4 regions of the Lysinibacillus sp. FSL K6-0057 genome follow, and region 1 is predicted to be linked to each of the others. Evidence: a T-box and tRNA genes for the amino acid it is inferred to sense, from the RefSeq annotation. Region 1 holds a T-box; the other regions hold tRNA genes.
The links. A T-box is a leader RNA that pairs with one kind of tRNA and senses whether it is charged. The one in region 1 lies ahead of MHB40_RS17560 (valine--tRNA ligase), so its partner is inferred to be a tRNA-Val.
Positions count from the first base shown of each region.

Region 2: it encodes a tRNA-Val, which carries the amino acid that the T-box ahead of MHB40_RS17560 (valine--tRNA ligase) is inferred to sense. The anticodon was not compared.
Region 3: it encodes a tRNA-Val, which carries the amino acid that the T-box ahead of MHB40_RS17560 (valine--tRNA ligase) is inferred to sense. The anticodon was not compared.
Region 4: it encodes a tRNA-Val, which carries the amino acid that the T-box ahead of MHB40_RS17560 (valine--tRNA ligase) is inferred to sense. The anticodon was not compared.

Region 1 is NZ_CP152047.1:3,517,973-3,523,179, forward strand. It holds gene MHB40_RS17560 (valine--tRNA ligase) at 1-2,574, opposite strand, end outside; T-box leader at 2,656-2,914, opposite strand; gene MHB40_RS17565 (hypothetical protein) at 3,017-3,211, shown strand; gene MHB40_RS17570 (valyl-tRNA synthetase) at 3,188-3,862, opposite strand; gene MHB40_RS17575 (SRPBCC family protein) at 4,034-4,480, opposite strand; gene tnpA (IS200/IS605 family transposase) at 4,814-5,207, opposite strand, start outside.
Region 2 is NZ_CP152047.1:283,901-289,107, forward strand. It holds rRNA gene MHB40_RS01265 (16S ribosomal RNA) at 1-140, shown strand, start outside; rRNA gene MHB40_RS01270 (23S ribosomal RNA) at 322-3,249, shown strand; rRNA gene rrf (5S ribosomal RNA) at 3,315-3,430, shown strand; tRNA gene MHB40_RS01280 (tRNA-Val) at 3,442-3,517, shown strand; tRNA gene MHB40_RS01285 (tRNA-Asp) at 3,522-3,597, shown strand; tRNA gene MHB40_RS01290 (tRNA-Thr) at 3,606-3,681, shown strand; tRNA gene MHB40_RS01295 (tRNA-Tyr) at 3,689-3,772, shown strand; tRNA gene MHB40_RS01300 (tRNA-Trp) at 3,777-3,850, shown strand; tRNA gene MHB40_RS01305 (tRNA-His) at 3,894-3,969, shown strand; tRNA gene MHB40_RS01310 (tRNA-Gln) at 3,979-4,053, shown strand; tRNA gene MHB40_RS01315 (tRNA-Lys) at 4,067-4,139, shown strand; tRNA gene MHB40_RS01320 (tRNA-Arg) at 4,158-4,234, shown strand; tRNA gene MHB40_RS01325 (tRNA-Pro) at 4,250-4,326, shown strand; tRNA gene MHB40_RS01330 (tRNA-Ala) at 4,342-4,417, shown strand; tRNA gene MHB40_RS01335 (tRNA-Ser) at 4,431-4,523, shown strand; tRNA gene MHB40_RS01340 (tRNA-Phe) at 4,530-4,605, shown strand; tRNA gene MHB40_RS01345 (tRNA-Gly) at 4,611-4,684, shown strand; tRNA gene MHB40_RS01350 (tRNA-Ile) at 4,689-4,762, shown strand; tRNA gene MHB40_RS01355 (tRNA-Asn) at 4,770-4,846, shown strand; tRNA gene MHB40_RS01360 (tRNA-Glu) at 4,848-4,919, shown strand.
Region 3 is NZ_CP152047.1:4,273,060-4,278,266, reverse strand. It holds rRNA gene MHB40_RS21435 (23S ribosomal RNA) at 1-2,721, shown strand, start outside; rRNA gene rrf (5S ribosomal RNA) at 2,832-2,947, shown strand; tRNA gene MHB40_RS21425 (tRNA-Asn) at 2,964-3,040, shown strand; tRNA gene MHB40_RS21420 (tRNA-Ser) at 3,046-3,137, shown strand; tRNA gene MHB40_RS21415 (tRNA-Glu) at 3,162-3,236, shown strand; tRNA gene MHB40_RS21410 (tRNA-Val) at 3,252-3,327, shown strand; tRNA gene MHB40_RS21405 (tRNA-Met) at 3,357-3,431, shown strand; tRNA gene MHB40_RS21400 (tRNA-Asp) at 3,435-3,510, shown strand; tRNA gene MHB40_RS21395 (tRNA-Phe) at 3,527-3,599, shown strand; tRNA gene MHB40_RS21390 (tRNA-Thr) at 3,612-3,687, shown strand; tRNA gene MHB40_RS21385 (tRNA-Tyr) at 3,697-3,780, shown strand; tRNA gene MHB40_RS21380 (tRNA-Trp) at 3,794-3,867, shown strand; tRNA gene MHB40_RS21375 (tRNA-His) at 3,881-3,956, shown strand; tRNA gene MHB40_RS21370 (tRNA-His) at 3,996-4,071, shown strand; tRNA gene MHB40_RS21365 (tRNA-Gln) at 4,091-4,165, shown strand; tRNA gene MHB40_RS21360 (tRNA-Gly) at 4,172-4,246, shown strand; tRNA gene MHB40_RS21355 (tRNA-Cys) at 4,255-4,328, shown strand; tRNA gene MHB40_RS21350 (tRNA-Leu) at 4,376-4,456, shown strand; gene MHB40_RS21345 (DUF6241 domain-containing protein) at 5,060-5,207, opposite strand, start outside.
Region 4 is NZ_CP152047.1:3,878,100-3,883,306, reverse strand. It holds gene nadC (carboxylating nicotinate-nucleotide diphosphorylase) at 1-328, opposite strand, end outside; gene nadB (L-aspartate oxidase) at 285-1,871, opposite strand; gene MHB40_RS19250 (cysteine desulfurase family protein) at 1,972-3,042, shown strand; rRNA gene rrf (5S ribosomal RNA) at 3,322-3,437, shown strand; tRNA gene MHB40_RS19240 (tRNA-Val) at 3,448-3,523, shown strand; tRNA gene MHB40_RS19235 (tRNA-Thr) at 3,527-3,602, shown strand; tRNA gene MHB40_RS19230 (tRNA-Lys) at 3,610-3,685, shown strand; tRNA gene MHB40_RS19225 (tRNA-Leu) at 3,704-3,788, shown strand; tRNA gene MHB40_RS19220 (tRNA-Gly) at 3,825-3,899, shown strand; tRNA gene MHB40_RS19215 (tRNA-Leu) at 3,905-3,993, shown strand; tRNA gene MHB40_RS19210 (tRNA-Arg) at 4,002-4,078, shown strand; tRNA gene MHB40_RS19205 (tRNA-Pro) at 4,088-4,164, shown strand; tRNA gene MHB40_RS19200 (tRNA-Ala) at 4,181-4,256, shown strand; tRNA gene MHB40_RS19195 (tRNA-Met) at 4,285-4,358, shown strand; tRNA gene MHB40_RS19190 (tRNA-Ile) at 4,365-4,441, shown strand; tRNA gene MHB40_RS19185 (tRNA-Ser) at 4,457-4,549, shown strand; tRNA gene MHB40_RS19180 (tRNA-Met) at 4,603-4,677, shown strand; tRNA gene MHB40_RS19175 (tRNA-Asp) at 4,681-4,756, shown strand; tRNA gene MHB40_RS19170 (tRNA-Phe) at 4,815-4,890, shown strand; tRNA gene MHB40_RS19165 (tRNA-Gly) at 4,896-4,969, shown strand; tRNA gene MHB40_RS19160 (tRNA-Ile) at 4,971-5,047, shown strand; tRNA gene MHB40_RS19155 (tRNA-Asn) at 5,052-5,128, shown strand; tRNA gene MHB40_RS19150 (tRNA-Ser) at 5,139-5,207, shown strand, end outside.

The DNA.
Region 1 (5,207 bases):
ACGTTCTGCATTGACTAACGCTTCCGGTGCTTTCGATACGAACTTCTCATTCGATAGCTTACCTGTAACAAGCTTCACTTCTTTTGCCCATTTTTCTAATTCTTTTTCAAGGCGAGCAATTTCTTCCTCTAGATTGATCAGTCCAACAAGAGGTAGGAAAACCTGTGCTCCTGTAACAACAGCCGTCATCGATTGACCTGGAGCCTCTAAACCTTCACCAATTGTTAAAGTGTCAGGATTACAGAATTTTTCTAAATATGCTTGATTCTCTTCGAGTACAGCTGCTGTTGCCGCATCTTTCGCTGAAATAAACAACGGTACTTTTTTGCTCATTGGCGTATTTACTTCCGCACGAATATTACGTACTGAACGTATAATATCCATTAGGAGCTTCATATTATCTGCTTCATCTGCAAAATGAAGATCTGTGCGTACTGTTGGCCATGCTGCCACTGTAATAGATTCACCCTCGTGTGGTAAGTGCTGCCAGATTTCTTCTGTAATGAAAGGCATAAATGGATGTAATAGACGCATTGTTTGATCTAGTACGTAAGCTAAAATAGAACGAGTTGTCTTTTTAGCTGCTTCATCCTCTCCGTAAAGTGGTAATTTTGCCATTTCAATATACCAAGAACAGAAATCATCCCAAATGAAATTGTACAATTCACGACCCACTTCACCGAATTCATAACGCTCTGCAAGAGAAGTTACTCGTTCAATTGTTTCATTTAAGCGTGTTAAAATCCATTTGTCAGCAACTGATTTTTCACCAGTTAAGTCGATCTCATCATATGTCATACCATCCATATTCATAAGCGCAAAACGTGATGCATTCCAAATCTTATTGGAGAAGTTCCATACTGCTTCTACTTTTTCAGTTGTATAGCGTAAATCTTGACCAGGTGATGAACCAGTAGCTAAGAAGTAGCGTAATGAATCTGCACCGTATTGTTCAATAACATCCATTGGATCAACACCATTGCCAAGTGATTTACTCATTTTACGTCCTTCACCGTCACGTACTAAACCATGAATGAGTACATCTTTAAATGGACGTTGCTCTGTAAACTCAAGGCCTTGGAAAATCATGCGAGATACCCAGAAGAAAATAATATCATAACCTGTTACTAAAGTACTGGTTGGATAGTAACGTTTAAATTCTTCATTTGCTTCATCCGGCCAGCCCATTGTAGAAAATGGCCATAGTGCTGAAGAGAACCATGTATCTAGTACATCTTCATCTTGCGTCCAGTTTTCTGCATCAGCTGGCGCTTCTTTACCTACGTATATTTCGCCTGTTTCATTATGGTACCAAGCTGGGATTTGATGGCCCCACCATAATTGACGAGAAATACACCAATCACGAATATTCTCCATCCAGCGAGAATATGTGTTTTCAAAACGAGCAGGAACAAAGTTTACTTTCCCTTCTTCATCCTTTTGTAGCTCTAGGGAAGCGTCAGCAAGTGGTTGCATTTTAACGAACCATTGTGCTGAAAGGTATGGCTCAACAACAGCACCAGAACGTTCAGAGTGTCCTACTGAATGCATATGCTCTTCAATACGAATTAACACGCCTGCTTCTTGTAAATCAGCAACGATTTGCTTGCGGCATTCAAAGCGATCCATTCCTTTATATTTACCAGCAAGATCATTCATTGTGCCGTCTTCATTCATTACTAGAATACGCTCTAGATTATGACGATTACCAACTTCAAAGTCGTTCGGATCATGGGCTGGTGTCATTTTTACAACCCCAGTACCAAATTCCATATCAACATAGTCATCAGCAACAATCGGGATTTCGCGACCTACAATCGGTAAAATAACGGTTTTACCAATTAAATGCTGGTAACGCTCATCGTTCGGGTGAACAGCTACCCCAGAGTCACCAAGCATTGTTTCGGGACGTGTAGTAGCAACTTCTACATAGCCTGAGCCATCAGCTAATGGATATTTCATATGATAGAAGGCACCTTGCACATCCTGATAAATTACTTCAATATCAGACAATGCTGTTTTCGCCGCTGGGTCCCAGTTGATGATACGCTCACCACGGTAAATTAAACCTTTTTCATATAACTGAACAAAAACTGTTTTTACCGCATCTGAAAGGCCTTTATCTAGTGTGAAACGTTCACGCGTATAGTCTAATCCAAGACCAAGCTTTGCCCATTGATCACGAATATGTCCAGCATATTCTTCTTTCCATTCCCATGTTTTTTCAAGGAATTTTTCACGTCCTAAATCATAACGTGTAATATTATCCTCACGCAGCTTTGCTTCTACTTTTGCCTGTGTTGCAATACCCGCATGATCCATACCAGGCAACCAAAGGGCATCATAACCTTGCATGCGTTTCATACGAATGAGGATATCTTGTAATGTTGTATCCCAAGCATGACCAAGGTGTAATTTACCTGTTACGTTTGGTGGTGGAATAACGATTGAATAGGGTTTTTTCCCACTTTCAGGCTGTGCCTCGAAAAACTTCCCTTGTAACCACCATTCATAGCGACCAGCTTCAATGGACTGTGGGTCATATTTAGTTGGCATTGAAATGTTTTCTGTCATATTGACTCCTCCTATTGTTTGAAAACTGTTGGTAAAGAAATGCTGTTCATTTTTTTACCCAATAAAAAAACTCCTCTCGTCTAAAAGGACGAAGGAGTTTTAGTTCGCGGTACCACCTTTAATTCCAGCAGTGGTTAAGATAAATGTTAAATGACACATTTTCTCAGCCTTCCCTACTGGCTCTCAATTCGGTAACGGTGTTTAACCGGCTTTAACTACTATTAGTTCACTAAAGCTGCTCAAGGGCTACCTTCAATTCAGTACAAATAGAAACTTCTCAGCTACCGTTTCCTCTCTGAAAATGTAGACAAAATTTACTCTTCCCTATCATAGCATCTGTATTTGATTTTCCTTATTGTACCGCAGGATCGTGTCATTTTTCAAGTGATTTAGTCATCTTTTAGTAAGAGGAAAGTAAATAGAAAAGGAAGTGACAATTCAAATGCGTCGACGCAAGTATAACCCTTGGCTTTTACCACCTTGGCTACGGCAAGTTCGTTTTTATTGCAGAACCATTATCGTGCCGATTTGTGCTTTTCAGTTTATCCGTGTCATTATTGTGCCAACATCAGGTGATTTAGTCTTCTTATTACTCCTGCTACTTCTCTGCTATTTACTTTTGAAAGACATCATTTGAAACACGAACTTTAAGCGGTGTATATTCTTCTGTTAGATCCCAAATCATAGAAGGCACTTCATGCCAAGTACTGGATTCACGTACAACAATATGGCTTGAGGATTCTCTCAATACAGCTTTTTGGTCAACTGTTGTAGAGTTCTCTTGGCGTGAAGCTGCTGCTACTGCGGCAGGTTGTTTCACTTGAACACTTTCTTCGATTACTGCCATTGTTTCCTCTTGTTCGAAAGCATGGGTTGATAAGTGTGGATTGTCTAACATATTTCTTTCAACAACAGGTTCATATTCATTGAAAGCACTTGTGACTGTCCACTCAAGCTGACACATCTGATTTGCCAGACTAGGGCGAATATCCTTGACCATTAAATCTTTGACATCCGATTCTTTTGGTAAATCAACATGTAAAGGTACGGCATACTCAAAATAACCAGTATCTCCTTGGATATCAAGGGCATCAATTGTAATTAAATCTTCATTATCTGTAAATGCTTGCATATCTTGAAAATCAAAGCGAACGTGTGCGGTGATATGATAGATGCCCATAAGTCGAAGTGAATCCTCTAACTGCATTGCCTGCCACTGAGGCTTAATTTGTACAGCTGCTATTTCTGTTGGGCAGCCGTATCCAGGAAAACAAAATGTTTCGCGCATATTCCAAGTTTTGTGTTCGATAATAATCCCTCCCTCTGCATCATATGACGCTTGGAAGGATAGTATGCTAGGGTGTTTCAAGTTGAACAGAGTTAAAAATAGATACTACTAGAAAAATGGCATGCTAGAAGTAGTATTCTAGCATGCCACTTTCATGGATGTTCGTCTTAATTAAACATTTACTAATTTAATTTTATTAGCTACACGATCTGTTAGCATTTTCGTTGCCTTTGGTACGATCGGTTTAAAAATCGGATTTAAAACAGGGCCAGCTAACCCACCAGCAACGACTTCTAAGAATCCTGTCATTTTTGTATTTTCAGCATCGATGCTTTCTGCAAGGAAATAACCATTTCCTGTGAAATTATCAGAAAGACCCTTTAATTCGAATGTAACTTTTGAAGGTGCCAACCATTCTAAGATTGTAATTTCTACTTCTACTGTTTTTTTCAATACGCCAACATTGCCTTTAAAAGTCCAAGTGGAGTGTTTGTCATCAATCATTTCGTGTGCATTATAACCTGGGACAAGCTTTGCCCATTTTTCCATATCACTAACGAAATCCCATACATGTTCAATCCTTACGGGTACTTCGACCGTGTGTGTGCCTGTTGCCATATCAATTCACTACTTTCTTTTATGAATAGCTATATTATAAACGAAATCGCCCACAATTTGGCTATGCTGAAAGATGTAATTTTGACAAAAGCAGGTCCTTCATCCAGTATAGAAGATCTTGTTTACTAGTAAATATATGCTATTCCCCCTTTTTGTCCATACATTTCTCTAGCACTATAATGCTTTCTGCTTTATCCATCAAATCAGAACCACCAGTATAACTGGTGGTTTGCTCTGCGCGTGAAACGCTGGGGTACTGGCCCATGTCTAAAGACATTCTGAATGGTCCGTCAACCGCACTCCGTTTTCACACAAACCGCTAAAGCGGCTTACTTATTTTTTCTTTCTCTTGATTTCTTCTCCTGTGAATGGGTCAATGAATTCTTTCATCGTCATTTGATCTTGCAGGATATCTTCTTGTAATTGATTTTTTATATACTCCTGTATCTTTTTCTTATTTCGGCCGACTGTATCCACATAGTATCCTCGACACCAGAATTGACGATTACCGTATTTATACTTTAAATTTGCATGTCGGTCGAAAATCATTAGACTACTCTTCCCTTTTAAATAACCCATGAACGCAGATACACTCAATTTCGGAGGAATACTTACCAACATATGAATATGGTCAGGACAGGCTGTTGCCTCTATGATTTCTACATCTTTTCTTTCACATAATTGGCGCAATATTCTTCCAACATCTGCTTTAATTTGACCATAAATA
Region 2 (5,207 bases), 1.8 Mb from region 1:
CCGTCACACCACGAGAGTTTGTAACACCCGAAGTCGGTGAGGTAACCTTTTGGAGCCAGCCGCCGAAGGTGGGATAGATGATTGGGGTGAAGTCGTAACAAGGTAGCCGTATCGGAAGGTGCGGCTGGATCACCTCCTTTCTAAGGATTATTTCGGAATACAAACCTTGGGTTTGTAAGATTACGTTTTGCGTTCAGTTTTGAAGGTTCATTCTTTCTGAATGAAACACTTCAAAACTTGTTCTTTGAAAACTGGATAAAACGACATTGAAATTGTAACAAACACATTTATTTTTTAAGTTTTTTATAGGCTTAATAACTTGGTTAAGTTATTAAGGGCGCACGGCGAATGCCTTGGCACTAGGAGCCGAAGAAGGACGGCACTAACACCGATATGCTTCGGGGAGCTGTAAGTGAGCTTTGATCCGGAGATTTCCGAATGGGGGAACCCACTACGTTTAATCGCGTAGTATCTTGACGTGAATACATAGCGTCTTGAAGGCAGACCCAGGGAACTGAAACATCTAAGTACCTGGAGGAAGAGAAAGAAAAATCGATTCCCTGAGTAGCGGCGAGCGAAACGGGAAGAGCCCAAACCAAGAGGCTTGCCTCTTGGGGTTGTAGGACACTCAATACGGAGTTACAAAAGAGCGAGTTAGATGAAGCGACTTGGAAAGGTCCGCCAGAGCAGGTAAAAGCCCTGTAGTCGAAAGTTCGTTCCCTCCTGAGTGGATCCTGAGTACGGCGGAACACGTGAAATTCCGTCGGAATCCGGGAGGACCATCTCCCAAGGCTAAATACTACCTAGTGACCGATAGTGAACCAGTACCGTGAGGGAAAGGTGAAAAGCACCCCGGAAGGGGAGTGAAAGAGATCCTGAAACCGTGTGCCTACAAGTAGTTAGAGCCCGTTAATGGGTGATAGCGTGCCTTTTGTAGAATGAACCGGCGAGTTACGATTACGTGCGAGGTTAAGCTTTAGAAGGCGGAGCCGCAGCGAAAGCGAGTCTGAATAGGGCGAAATAGTACGTGGTCGTAGACCCGAAACCAGGTGATCTACCCATGTCCAGGGTGAAGGTGAGGTAACACTTACTGGAGGCCCGAACCCACGCACGTTGAAAAGTGCGGGGATGAGGTGTGGGTAGCGGAGAAATTCCAATCGAACTTGGAGATAGCTGGTTCTCTCCGAAATAGCTTTAGGGCTAGCCTCGTGATGAGAATACTGGAGGTAGAGCACTGTTTGGACTAGGGGGCCATCCCGGTTTACCGAATTCAGACAAACTCCGAATGCCAGATATTTATACACGGGAGTCAGACTGCGAGTGATAAGATCCGTAGTCAAAAGGGAAACAGCCCAGACCACCAGCTAAGGTCCCAAAGTAATCGTTAAGTGGAAAAGGATGTGGCGTTGCACAGACAACCAGGATGTTGGCTTAGAAGCAGCCATCATTTAAAGAGTGCGTAATAGCTCACTGGTCGAGTGACGCTGCGCCGAAAATGTATCGGGGCTAAACGATTCACCGAAGCTGTGGATTGACATCTACGATGTCAGTGGTAGGAGAGCGTTCTAAGTGCGTTGAAGTCAGACCGGAAGGACTGGTGGAGCGCTTAGAAGTGAGAATGCCGGTATGAGTAGCGAAAGACGGGTGAGAATCCCGTCCACCGTATGACTAAGGTTTCCTGAGGAAGGCTCGTCCGCTCAGGGTTAGTCGGGACCTAAGCCGAGGCCGATAGGCGTAGGCGATGGACAACAGGTTGATATTCCTGTACCACCTCCTCACCGTTTGAGAAATGGGGGGACGCAGTAGGATAGGGTAAGCGCGCTGTTGGATATGCGCGTCCAAGCAGTAAGGCGTGTGTGTAGGCAAATCCGCACACTGTAACGTTGAGCTGTGATGGCGAGTCCGTATGGACGAAGTTCCTGATTTCACACTGCCAAGAAAAGCCTCTATCGAGGTGAGAGGTGCCCGTACCGCAAACCGACACAGGTAGTCGAGGAGAGAATCCTAAGGTGTGCGAGAGAACTCTCGTTAAGGAACTCGGCAAAATGACCCCGTAACTTCGGGAGAAGGGGTGCTCTTGAGCGTGCAAGCGCATGAGAGCCGCAGTGAATAGGCCCAGGCGACTGTTTAGCAAAAACACAGGTCTCTGCAAAACCGTAAGGTGACGTATAGGGGCTGACGCCTGCCCGGTGCTGGAAGGTTAAGAGGAGTGGTTAGCGCAAGCGAAGCTGCGAATTGAAGCCCCAGTAAACGGCGGCCGTAACTATAACGGTCCTAAGGTAGCGAAATTCCTTGTCGGGTAAGTTCCGACCCGCACGAAAGGCGTAACGATCTGGGCACTGTCTCAACGAGAGACTCGGTGAAATTATAGTACCTGTGAAGATGCAGGTTACCCGCGACAGGACGGAAAGACCCCGTGGAGCTTTACTGTAGCCTGATATTGAATTTTGGTACAACTTGTACAGGATAGGTAGGAGCCAGAGATCTCGGAGCGCCAGCTTCGAAGGAGGCGTCGGTGGGATACTACCCTGGTTGTATTGAAATTCTAACCCATGCCCCTTAGCGGGGCAGGAGACAGTGTCAGGCGGACAGTTTGACTGGGGCGGTCGCCTCCTAAAAGGTAACGGAGGCGCCCAAAGGTTCCCTCAGAATGGTTGGAAATCATTCGTAGAGTGTAAAGGCACAAGGGAGCTTGACTGCGAGACCTACAAGTCGAGCAGGGTCGAAAGACGGGCTTAGTGATCCGGTGGTTCCGCATGGAAGGGCCATCGCTCAACGGATAAAAGCTACCCCGGGGATAACAGGCTTATCTCCCCCAAGAGTCCACATCGACGGGGAGGTTTGGCACCTCGATGTCGGCTCATCGCATCCTGGGGCTGTAGTCGGTCCCAAGGGTTGGGCTGTTCGCCCATTAAAGCGGTACGCGAGCTGGGTTCAGAACGTCGTGAGACAGTTCGGTCCCTATCCGTCGTGGGCGTAGGAAATTTGAGAGGAGCTGTCCTTAGTACGAGAGGACCGGGATGGACACACCGCTGGTGTACCAGTTGTCTTGCCAAAGGCATCGCTGGGTAGCTATGTGTGGACGGGATAAGTGCTGAAAGCATCTAAGCATGAAGCCCCCCTCAAGATGAGATTTCCCATTACGCAAGTAAGTAAGATCCCTCAAAGACGATGAGGTAGATAGGTTCGAGGTGGAAGTGTGGTGACACATGGAGCTGACGAATACTAATCGATCGAGGACTTAACCAAAACGTTTGACACATTCAATGCACGTTTATCCAGTTTTGAAAGAATAAGTCTTTCAACTGAATAAGTGAAGTGATGATGGCAAAGAGGTCACACCCGTTCCCATACCGAACACGGAAGTTAAGCTCTTTAGCGCCGATGGTAGTTGGGGGTTTCCCCCTGTGAGAGTAGGACATCGCTTCGCTTATTTTTTGTGGAGGATTAGCTCAGCTGGGAGAGCATCTGCCTTACAAGCAGAGGGTCGGCGGTTCGAGCCCGTCATCCTCCACCATTATGGTCCCGTGGTGTAGCGGTTAACATGCCTGCCTGTCACGCAGGAGATCGCCGGTTCGATCCCGGTCGGGACCGCCATTATTATTGCCGGTGTAGCTCAGTTGGTAGAGCAACTGACTTGTAATCAGTAGGTCGTGGGTTCGACTCCTATCGCCGGCACCATTCCCTTGGAGGGGTAGCGAAGTGGCTAAACGCGGCGGACTGTAAATCCGCTCCTTAGGGTTCGGCGGTTCGAATCCGTCCCCCTCCACCATTTTAGGGGCATAGTTCAACGGTAGAATAGAGGTCTCCAAAACCTTTGGTGTGGGTTCGATTCCTACTGCCCCTGCCAGGTATTGAGGTACTCGTTCATATATAGCTATTATTTTATAGTGGCGATTGTGGCGAAGTGGTTAACGCATCGGATTGTGGTTCCGACATTCGTGGGTTCGATTCCCATCAGTCGCCCCATTTCAAAATTGGGGTATAGCCAAGCGGTAAGGCAACGGATTTTGATTCCGTCATGCCTAGGTTCGAATCCTAGTACCCCAGCCATTTTTTATTTTACGAGCCATTAGCTCAGTTGGTAGAGCATCTGACTTTTAATCAGAGGGTCGAAGGTTCGAGTCCTTCATGGCTCATCATTTTTTAATTAATATGCGCCCGTAGCTCAATTGGATAGAGCGTCTGACTACGGATCAGAAGGTTATGGGTTCGACTCCTGTCGGGCGCGCCAATAAATTCACGTTTACGGAATGTAGCTCAGCTTGGTAGAGCACTTGGTTTGGGACCAAGGGGTCGTAGGTTCGAATCCTGTCATTCCGACCATCTTTCATGATAAATGGGGCCTTAGCTCAGCTGGGAGAGCGCCTGCCTTGCACGCAGGAGGTCAGCGGTTCGATCCCGCTAGGCTCCACCATTTTAATATTTTTGGAGGTATACCCAAGTCTGGCTGAAGGGATCGGTCTTGAAAACCGACAGGCGGGTAACACCGCGCGGGGGTTCGAATCCCTCTACCTCCTCCATTTTCCGGGTCAGTAGCTCAGTTGGTAGAGCATTAGATTGAAGCTCTAAGTGTCGGCGGTTCGATTCCGTCCTGACCCACCATTATTGCGGGTGTAGTTTAATGGTAAAACCTCAGCCTTCCAAGCTGATGTCGTGAGTTCGATTCTCATCACCCGCTCCAAAATGGGCCTATAGCTCAGCTGGTTAGAGCGCACGCCTGATAAGCGTGAGGTCGATGGTTCGAGTCCATTTAGGCCCATCATTATTCCGAAGTAGCTCAGTTGGTAGTAGCACCTGACTGTTAATCAGGTTGTCGCAGGTTCGAGTCCTGCCTTCGGAGCCACGGCCCGTTGGTCAAGTGGTTAAGACACCGCCCTTTCACGGCGGTAACACGGGTTCGAATCCCGTACGGGTCATCAAGCATGTAGCACAGATGTGTGTTACATGCTTTTTTCTATTTTCTTTAAGTACATTCTCCTTTTTCATGTTGTTGAAAAAAGATCATGTCATTAGTAGAAAAAGACCTTTTAGCAAGGTGAGGGGTTGATTTCCGTTCCGCCAGCGTCCTTTCCAGGGGGCGTCCGATGAGCCGCTTCACTCACTAGCGTTCGCTCCAGGGTCTCCTTTGTGACGCTAAATCCCTTAGGAGTGACGCTGGCTCCACTCCAATCAACCATGTGCAAAAGTGTCTTTTCCTTATCTTA
Region 3 (5,207 bases), 760 kb from region 1:
TACCTGGAGGAAGAGAAAGAAAAATCGATTCCCTGAGTAGCGGCGAGCGAAACGGGAAGAGCCCAAACCAAGAGGCTTGCCTCTTGGGGTTGTAGGACACTCAATACGGAGTTACAAAAGAGCGAGTTAGATGAAGCGACTTGGAAAGGTCCGCCAGAGCAGGTAAAAGCCCTGTAGTCGAAAGTTCGTTCTCTCCTGAGTGGATCCTGAGTACGGCGGAACACGTGAAATTCCGTCGGAATCCGGGAGGACCATCTCCCAAGGCTAAATACTACCTAGTGACCGATAGTGAACCAGTACCGTGAGGGAAAGGTGAAAAGCACCCCGGAAGGGGAGTGAAAGAGATCCTGAAACCGTGTGCCTACAAGTAGTTAGAGCCCGTTAATGGGTGATAGCGTGCCTTTTGTAGAATGAACCGGCGAGTTACGATTACGTGCGAGGTTAAGCTTTAGAAGGCGGAGCCGCAGCGAAAGCGAGTCTGAATAGGGCGAAATAGTACGTGGTCGTAGACCCGAAACCAGGTGATCTACCCATGTCCAGGGTGAAGGTGAGGTAACACTTACTGGAGGCCCGAACCCACGCACGTTGAAAAGTGCGGGGATGAGGTGTGGGTAGCGGAGAAATTCCAATCGAACTTGGAGATAGCTGGTTCTCTCCGAAATAGCTTTAGGGCTAGCCTCGTGATGAGAATACTGGAGGTAGAGCACTGTTTGGACTAGGGGGCCATCCCGGTTTACCGAATTCAGACAAACTCCGAATGCCAGATATTTATACACGGGAGTCAGACTGCGAGTGATAAGATCCGTAGTCAAAAGGGAAACAGCCCAGACCACCAGCTAAGGTCCCAAAGTAATCGTTAAGTGGAAAAGGATGTGGCGTTGCACAGACAACCAGGATGTTGGCTTAGAAGCAGCCATCATTTAAAGAGTGCGTAATAGCTCACTGGTCGAGTGACGCTGCGCCGAAAATGTATCGGGGCTAAACGATTCACCGAAGCTGTGGATTGACATCTACGATGTCAGTGGTAGGAGAGCGTTCTAAGTGCGTTGAAGTCAGACCGGAAGGACTGGTGGAGCGCTTAGAAGTGAGAATGCCGGTATGAGTAGCGAAAGACGGGTGAGAATCCCGTCCACCGTATGACTAAGGTTTCCTGAGGAAGGCTCGTCCGCTCAGGGTTAGTCGGGACCTAAGCCGAGGCCGATAGGCGTAGGCGATGGACAACAGGTTGATATTCCTGTACCACCTCCTCACCGTTTGAGAAATGGGGGGACGCAGTAGGATAGGGTAAGCGCGCTGTTGGATATGCGCGTCCAAGCAGTAAGGCGTGTGTGTAGGCAAATCCGCACACTGTAACGTTGAGCTGTGATGGCGAGTCCGTATGGACGAAGTTCCTGATTTCACACTGCCAAGAAAAGCCTCTATCGAGGTGAGAGGTGCCCGTACCGCAAACCGACACAGGTAGTCGAGGAGAGAATCCTAAGGTGTGCGAGAGAACTCTCGTTAAGGAACTCGGCAAAATGACCCCGTAACTTCGGGAGAAGGGGTGCTCTTGAGCGTGCAAGCGCATGAGAGCCGCAGTGAATAGGCCCAGGCGACTGTTTAGCAAAAACACAGGTCTCTGCAAAACCGTAAGGTGACGTATAGGGGCTGACGCCTGCCCGGTGCTGGAAGGTTAAGAGGAGTGGTTAGCGCAAGCGAAGCTGCGAATTGAAGCCCCAGTAAACGGCGGCCGTAACTATAACGGTCCTAAGGTAGCGAAATTCCTTGTCGGGTAAGTTCCGACCCGCACGAAAGGCGTAACGATCTGGGCACTGTCTCAACGAGAGACTCGGTGAAATTATAGTACCTGTGAAGATGCAGGTTACCCGCGACAGGACGGAAAGACCCCGTGGAGCTTTACTGTAGCCTGATATTGAATTTTGGTACAACTTGTACAGGATAGGTAGGAGCCAGAGATCTCGGAGCGCCAGCTTCGAAGGAGGCGTCGGTGGGATACTACCCTGGTTGTATTGAAATTCTAACCCATGCCCCTTAGCGGGGCAGGAGACAGTGTCAGGCGGACAGTTTGACTGGGGCGGTCGCCTCCTAAAAGGTAACGGAGGCGCCCAAAGGTTCCCTCAGAATGGTTGGAAATCATTCGTAGAGTGTAAAGGCACAAGGGAGCTTGACTGCGAGACCTACAAGTCGAGCAGGGTCGAAAGACGGGCTTAGTGATCCGGTGGTTCCGCATGGAAGGGCCATCGCTCAACGGATAAAAGCTACCCCGGGGATAACAGGCTTATCTCCCCCAAGAGTCCACATCGACGGGGAGGTTTGGCACCTCGATGTCGGCTCATCGCATCCTGGGGCTGTAGTCGGTCCCAAGGGTTGGGCTGTTCGCCCATTAAAGCGGTACGCGAGCTGGGTTCAGAACGTCGTGAGACAGTTCGGTCCCTATCCGTCGTGGGCGTAGGAAATTTGAGAGGAGCTGTCCTTAGTACGAGAGGACCGGGATGGACACACCGCTGGTGTACCAGTTGTCTTGCCAAAGGCATCGCTGGGTAGCTATGTGTGGACGGGATAAGTGCTGAAAGCATCTAAGCATGAAGCCCCCCTCAAGATGAGATTTCCCATTACGCAAGTAAGTAAGATCCCTCAAAGACGATGAGGTAGATAGGTTCGAGGTGGAAGTGTGGTGACACATGGAGCTGACGAATACTAATCGATCGAGGACTTAACCAAAACGTTTGAAACATTCAATGCACGTTTATCCAGTTTTGAAAGAATAAAATATTATAATATACTTGTAATTTTTATAAGATATGTTATAATAAGTATTGTCTTTCAAATAGTCTAGTGATGATGGCAAAGAGGTCACACCCGTTCCCATACCGAACACGGAAGTTAAGCTCTTTAGCGCCGATGGTAGTTGGGGGCTTCCCCCTGTGAGAGTAGGACGTCGCTAGGCTATATACTAAAATTATTCCGAAGTAGCTCAGTTGGTAGTAGCACCTGACTGTTAATCAGGTTGTCGCAGGTTCGAGTCCTGCCTTCGGAGCCATTCTTGGAGAGTTGTCCGAGTGGCCGAAGGAGCACGATTGGAAATCGTGTAGGCGGTTAACACTGTCTCAAGGGTTCAAATCCCTTACTCTCCGCCAGCACTTTGATTTGTTCCAATAGTTGGCCCCTTGGTCAAGTGGTTAAGACACCGCCCTTTCACGGCGGTAACACGGGTTCGAATCCCGTAGGGGTCACCATTTAAATACCCAGATGGAGGATTAGCTCAGCTGGGAGAGCATCTGCCTTACAAGCAGAGGGTCGGCGGTTCGAGCCCGTCATCCTCCACCATTATTTTTTACAATAGTATATATCATTATCGCGGGGTGGAGCAGTGGTAGCTCGTCGGGCTCATAACCCGAAGGTCGTTGGTTCAAATCCGGCCCCCGCAACCAAATGGTCCCGTGGTGTAGCGGTTAACATGCCTGCCTGTCACGCAGGAGATCGCCGGTTCGATCCCGGTCGGGACCGCCATTTATTTTAATAACATGGGTCAGTAGCTCAGTTGGTAGAGCATTAGATTGAAGCTCTAAGTGTCGGCGGTTCGATTCCGTCCTGACCCATCATGTTTTTTTGCCGGTGTAGCTCAGTTGGTAGAGCAACTGACTTGTAATCAGTAGGTCGTGGGTTCGACTCCTATCGCCGGCACCATGTATTCCCGGAGGGGTAGCGAAGTGGCTAAACGCGGCGGACTGTAAATCCGCTCCTTAGGGTTCGGCGGTTCGAATCCGTCCCCCTCCACCAGTTTTAATCTAATAGGGGCATAGTTTAACGGTAGAATAGAGGTCTCCAAAACCTTTGATGTGGGTTCGATTCCTACTGCCCCTGCCAATTTAATTTTATGGCGGTTGTGGCGAAGTGGTTAACGCACCTGATTGTGGTTCAGGCATTCGTGGGTTCGATTCCCATCAGTCGCCCCATTTAATTTTAAATTAGAATAATACCAAATAGTAATTATGGCGGTTGTGGCGAAGTGGTTAACGCACCTGATTGTGGTTCAGGCATTCGTGGGTTCGATTCCCATCAGTCGCCCCATTTTTATCTAATTATCTTTTGGGGTATAGCCAAGCGGTAAGGCAACGGATTTTGATTCCGTCATGCCCTGGTTCGAATCCAGGTACCCCAGCCATTTTTTGCGGAAGTAGTTCAGTGGTAGAACACCACCTTGCCAAGGTGGGGGTCGCGAGTTCGAACCTCGTCTTCCGCTCCAAGTATGATGGCGGCATAGCCAAGTGGTAAGGCACAGGTCTGCAACACCTTTATCACCGGTTCAAATCCGGTTGCCGCCTCCATATTTTAACTGCTAATCGGTTTATCCGATTTTTTTTATCGCCATTATGCCGGTGTGGCGGAATTGGCAGACGCGCACGACTCAAAATCGTGTTCCTTTGGAGTGTCGGTTCGACCCCGACCACCGGTATCTAAAACTAGCAATAGAATGCTACGTATCAAGGCTTCACACTTAATTGTGTGGAGTCTTTTTTGTGTTCCTTTACACTACAAAATCAATTCAAGTAGTGTGCGGAGGTAGTGTAACAGAGCCTTTGTATGCAACAATTGCTGTTAATATCCCGACTTCGATAGTTGATTGTCCAATAGAATAATAGGGAATATAACCCAAAAGAAAAAACGTCACTACGGTTAAGTAAATGACGTTTTGTGATGTTATTGATCTCGTGATTTATTTGTGGTCATTTCTATTAAGTCTTGAATAAACTCAGGAGTCTCAATGGATGTAAAAATTTAGAAACTTGTTGTCGCGCTTGTTTCTCATTGTATGGGAACGGTCATGGGCCAATTTTATCAATTCAATCGCCAAACTCTTCTTGTACACGTTCTTCAATCCATAGGCTTTTGCGTTCAAAGCGATATTTAAGTGATAAAGTTCTTTGTCTGTTAGCGGTCTTTCTTCCATATATAAAACCCTCCGCCGATAATTTTTTTGTATCTTAGTAATTGGTGGATTTTAGTAATTAGTATTATGATAATAAATTGAAAAATAGCAGACAAATAGAAAATTTCCCTATTTTTTATTTTCGAAATATTCTTTTATATAATACCCTTCCTCCTCTGGCGTTGACAAACGAGTTGCTTTTCCTAGGGCTTCTTCACCTCCGCCTTGTTGTAATTTCCAAATTTTATTATGGTCGTCAACGGCGTTTGAAAAATCA
Region 4 (5,207 bases), 360 kb from region 1:
CAATAGCAGACATACGCTGAATAAGATTTAAAATGACACGCTCACCTATTAATAACTTTTGTAAGGGCCCTTTAATCACAGCAAGCACATCACCTGACTGAACCATCTCTCCATCTTTTTTATGAAGAGTGACTTCGATTGATCGATCGAGTAGGAAAAAGCCATGCTCAATAATGAGAGCTCCACAAAAAATCCCGTTTTCTTTAGCATAAAAGGAAAAAGACCCCTGCTGTTCGGCTGAAAAGATAAATTCACTCGATAAATCCCCATCTCCTAAATCCTCATTAAAAAATTGCTTGAGCATTTCCTCGAGTTTGATGATATTCATACAATGAGTTCCTCACTTTCATTTGTCCTTGCGAAAAAATAATCCATCGACTTGCCCATTGTGCATCCATTTCGGATTTATCCGTACGAATGTGGGCACCACGTGTTTCCGTTCGTGTAATGGCTGCATGTGCCATTAATGTTGCGACTACGTGCATCATAAATAATTCCAACTTAGCTTGGTCTAGCCCTTCTAAATTAACGTGAAGAAGAGATTGCATGGAAGGTAATTGCTGAGCAAAACGCTGCAAATCATCAATATTCCTGACAATACCTAAGAACTGCATCATGTGCTGCTGTAATTGCGGTTTGCTAAATAAAGGTGGCATCATATCGGTACATTGTTGGTTTTCAAGTAAAAAGTTTTTTTGATGACACCCTTTTTGAATAATGAATTGCGCCATTTTTTGACCAAATGTAATACCTTCCAATAGTGAGTTACTTGCTAAACGATTCGCACCATGTACACCTGTACAGGCAACCTCACCAACTGCATATAAGTTTGGTATAGTAGTTCTTCCTTTGTCATCAGCAATAACACCACCCATTAAGAAATGACTTCCTGGAGCCACGGGGATTAGGCGATCTTGTAAATGAACTTGATTGTCATGACAAAGCTGAGCAATTGTTGGAAATTTTGCTTCAAAGTCTTGTATGTTTGCAATATCAATGAACGTTTCTTCACCTGCAGCCCGTTTTGTAAATAGTGCTAGTGCCGTAATATGTCTTGGAGCTAAGTCAAGTTGGGCATGCAAGCCCGTCATAATCGGCTGACGTTGTGCATCGACAAAGATACCGCCAGCTCCCCGGACAGCTTCAGAAACTAATCCCTTTGCTTCATTTTTGCACCAAAGCAGACTTGGGTGAAATTGCATAAATTCCATATCACTGATGGCAGCACCTGCTCGAAATGCTAATGCGATCCCATCGCCTGTATTGGTTGGAAAGTTAGATGTACTTGAATAGAGGGCACCTGCACCGCCTGTCGCTAAAATCACATGATGTGCCCAATAGCGTTTTGTACCTTTTTCTCCTTTAGTGAGTACTCCCACACAGTCACCATCTGTATTACGTAAAAGCTCATAAGCCATTTCATAGCAATTTATCTTCGTTTTTGGTGAAAGTTGATGAAGCAAGTAATCTATGAAAACCTGACCTGTACGATCACCACCTGCATGTAGAATACGATGGTGACTATGTGCTCCCTCAAGTCCTAGAGCAGGTTTTCCGTCAACCTGCCGATCAACTGGGAGCCCATTCTTTAGATATTTCTGCATAATTGCAGTGCCGTTTTTTATAAGTGTTTCAACATGTCTTTTCTCATGATGATACTCTCCAGCTTTTAATGTATCAGCAATGTGGTGTTGAATATGATCTTCCTCACTTGTAACAGCAGCAATGCCACCTTGTGCACGATAAGAGCTACTCATATATATAGATGATTTTGTAACAATTTGTATTTGAAAATGTTTTTCAAGCAGTAAAGCAGCCTGAAGTGCAGCAATACCACTACCAATGATAAGGACGTCTGTCTTTACATCCATAGTTATACCTTCTTTACAGTTGTCTTGACACCTATCTTTACATAAAATAAAAAAGAAAACAAGACCTGATGAACTAGAGAGGAAGAAGACAATGATTTATATGGATTATGCTGCAACGTCACCTATGACAAGGAATTCTCTTGAGGCATATGTAGAGGTTGCACAACGTTATTATGGAAACAGTGCAAGTCTGCATGATCTAGGGGGACAAGCCCTTTATTTTGTCCAGCAGTCAAGAAATGTTGTAGCCCATGCTCTAGGCGTAAATAGTGATGGTGTAATTTTTACAGGGAGCGGAACTGAAGGAAATCTCATAGCCATCTTGTCATTAGCGCTAGCCTCTAAAAAAGGAAAACACATTATTTCATCTCAAGCCGAACATACGTCTGTGCATGCAGCTTTGAATACACTTGAGAAAAAGGGCTTTGTTGTAACGAAATTACCATTGCAGAAGGATGGTTGCGTTGATCTGGTCCAATTGCAACAAACAATTCGTGAAGATACAGCTTTGATTACCATTCAACATGTCAATTCTGAAATTGGTTCTATCCAGCCTGTGAAGAAAATTGTAGAGATGGCAAGAAAGTCAAATATTTTCTGTCATGTTGATTGTGTGCAATCATTTGGCAAACTACCTATACCAAAAGGAGCAGATGCGATTACCATCTCAGCTCATAAAATAGGTGGACCAAAGGGGTGTGGTGCTGTTTATCTGAATCCCGCAATTCGTGTACCTTCATTAACACCAGGTGTAACCCATGAGAGAGGGCTAAGAGGGGGAACATTAGATACTCCTGCAATTGTGGCCTTTGCGGCGGCAATTGAAAACTATCAATATGAATTGCAACATTACGAGACTTTAAGAAATTTTTTCAAAAATGATTTATCTGAAACATGTCAACTTGTTGAGTGTAAACAGCAACTACCTAATATTTGTGGGGTAATGATGGAGAAAGTAGAGGGGCAATATGTTCTTTTAAAGTTAAATGAAGCAGGAATTTGTATTTCTACGGGTAGTGCATGTGATATTCATAGTGAATCTGGAACAAAGGCCATTTTATCAATGGGTTTCTCTTTAGAAGCGGCACGCCAATTTTTTAGAATATCTTTTGGTCCTTCCACCACACTTGATGATATTACAAAATTAAAAATAGAGCTTTCAAATATTTAATGAAAAGACGAGTGGAGGATTTTCTATGTTCTTCACTTGTTTTCAAATAGATTATAAGTTAAGAAAATATACAAAATAAAATAATTGTTTTCTTTTGAAACAACAATTGCTATAATATTTTGCAGGGCAATAATTTCTCTTACTTAACAAAAATATCTTCAAAACGTAATAATTTCTTTTTTTTTATAAAAAAGTATTGCATAATGTTAGAAAACGTTATACAATAATTCTTGTCTTGAAGGACAGGTAAACAACTTCAAAACGAGATACATAACAAAGTCTAGTGATGATGGCAAAGAGGTCACACCCGTTCCCATACCGAACACGGAAGTTAAGCTCTTTAGCGCCGATGGTAGTTGGGGGCTTCCCCCTGTGAGAGTAGGACGTCGCTAGGCATAGTACCCAGGAGGATTAGCTCAGCTGGGAGAGCATCTGCCTTACAAGCAGAGGGTCGGCGGTTCGAGCCCGTCATCCTCCACCATATGCCGGTTTAGCTCAGCAGGTAGAGCAACTGACTTGTAATCAGTAGGTCGTGGGTTCGATTCCTATAGCCGGCACCATTTTTTCGAGCCATTAGCTCAGTTGGTAGAGCATCTGACTTTTAATCAGAGGGTCGAAGGTTCGAGTCCTTCATGGCTCACCATTTTTGAAATAATAATAAGCGGGTGTGGCGGAATTGGCAGACGCACTAGACTTAGGATCTAGCGCCGCAAGGCGTGGGGGTTCGACTCCCTTCACCCGCACCATTATTTTCATTGCCAGATAAAAAAACTTATGCACATGCGGAAGTAGTTCAGTGGTAGAACACCACCTTGCCAAGGTGGGGGTCGCGAGTTCGAACCTCGTCTTCCGCTCCAAATGTGCCGGGGTGGCGGAACTGGCAGACGCACAGGACTTAAAATCCTGCGGTAGGTGACTACCGTACCGGTTCGATTCCGGTCCTCGGCACCATTTTAAATGCGCCCGTAGCTCAATTGGATAGAGCGTCTGACTACGGATCAGAAGGTTATGGGTTCGACTCCTGTCGGGCGCGCCAAAAGAACAACGGGAAGTAGCTCAGCTTGGTAGAGCACTTGGTTTGGGACCAAGGGGTCGCAGGTTCGAATCCTGTCTTCCCGACCATTTCCTAAAAATTTATGGGGCCTTAGCTCAGCTGGGAGAGCGCCTGCCTTGCACGCAGGAGGTCAGCGGTTCGATCCCGCTAGGCTCCACCATAAGTAAATTAACCAGTATAAAGATCCTGGCGGCGTAGCTCAGCTGGCTAGAGCGTACGGTTCATACCCGTAAGGTCGGGGGTTCGATCCCCTCTGCCGCCATCTTAAGGACCTTTAGCTCAGTTGGTTAGAGCAGACGGCTCATAACCGTCCGGTCGCAGGTTCGAGTCCTGCAAGGTCCACCATTTATATATTGTAACGGAGGTATACCCAAGTCTGGCTGAAGGGATCGGTCTTGAAAACCGACAGGCGGGTAACACCGCGCGGGGGTTCGAATCCCTCTACCTCCTCCAGTTTTAAATTTTTATAAATGGTGCTTTAAAAACTCGAAACAGCATAAAATTATCGCGGGGTGGAGCAGTGGTAGCTCGTCGGGCTCATAACCCGAAGGTCGTTGGTTCAAATCCGGCCCCCGCAACCAAAAGGTCCCGTGGTGTAGCGGTTAACATGCCTGCCTGTCACGCAGGAGATCGCCGGTTCGATCCCGGTCGGGACCGCCATTTTTAAAATAAAAGTCATGAGAAGCAAAAGAGTGAGCAAGCTTAGCATGGACGAAATGGGTCAGTAGCTCAGTTGGTAGAGCATTAGATTGAAGCTCTAAGTGTCGGCGGTTCGATTCCGTCCTGACCCACCATTTATGCGGGTGTAGTTTAATGGTAAAACCTCAGCCTTCCAAGCTGATGTCGTGGGTTCGATTCCCATCACCCGCTCCAAGGGCCTATAGCTCAGCTGGTTAGAGCGCACGCCTGATAAGCGTGAGGTCGATGGTTCGAGTCCATTTAGGCCCACCATTATTCCGAAGTAGCTCAGTTGGTAGTAGCACCTGACTGTTAATCAGGTTGTCGCAGGTTCGAGTCCTGCCTTCGGAGCCATTTTTATTTTGGGGAAGTACTCAAGAGGCTGAAGAGGCGCCCCTGCTAAGGGTGTAGGTCGGGTAACCGGCGCGAGGGT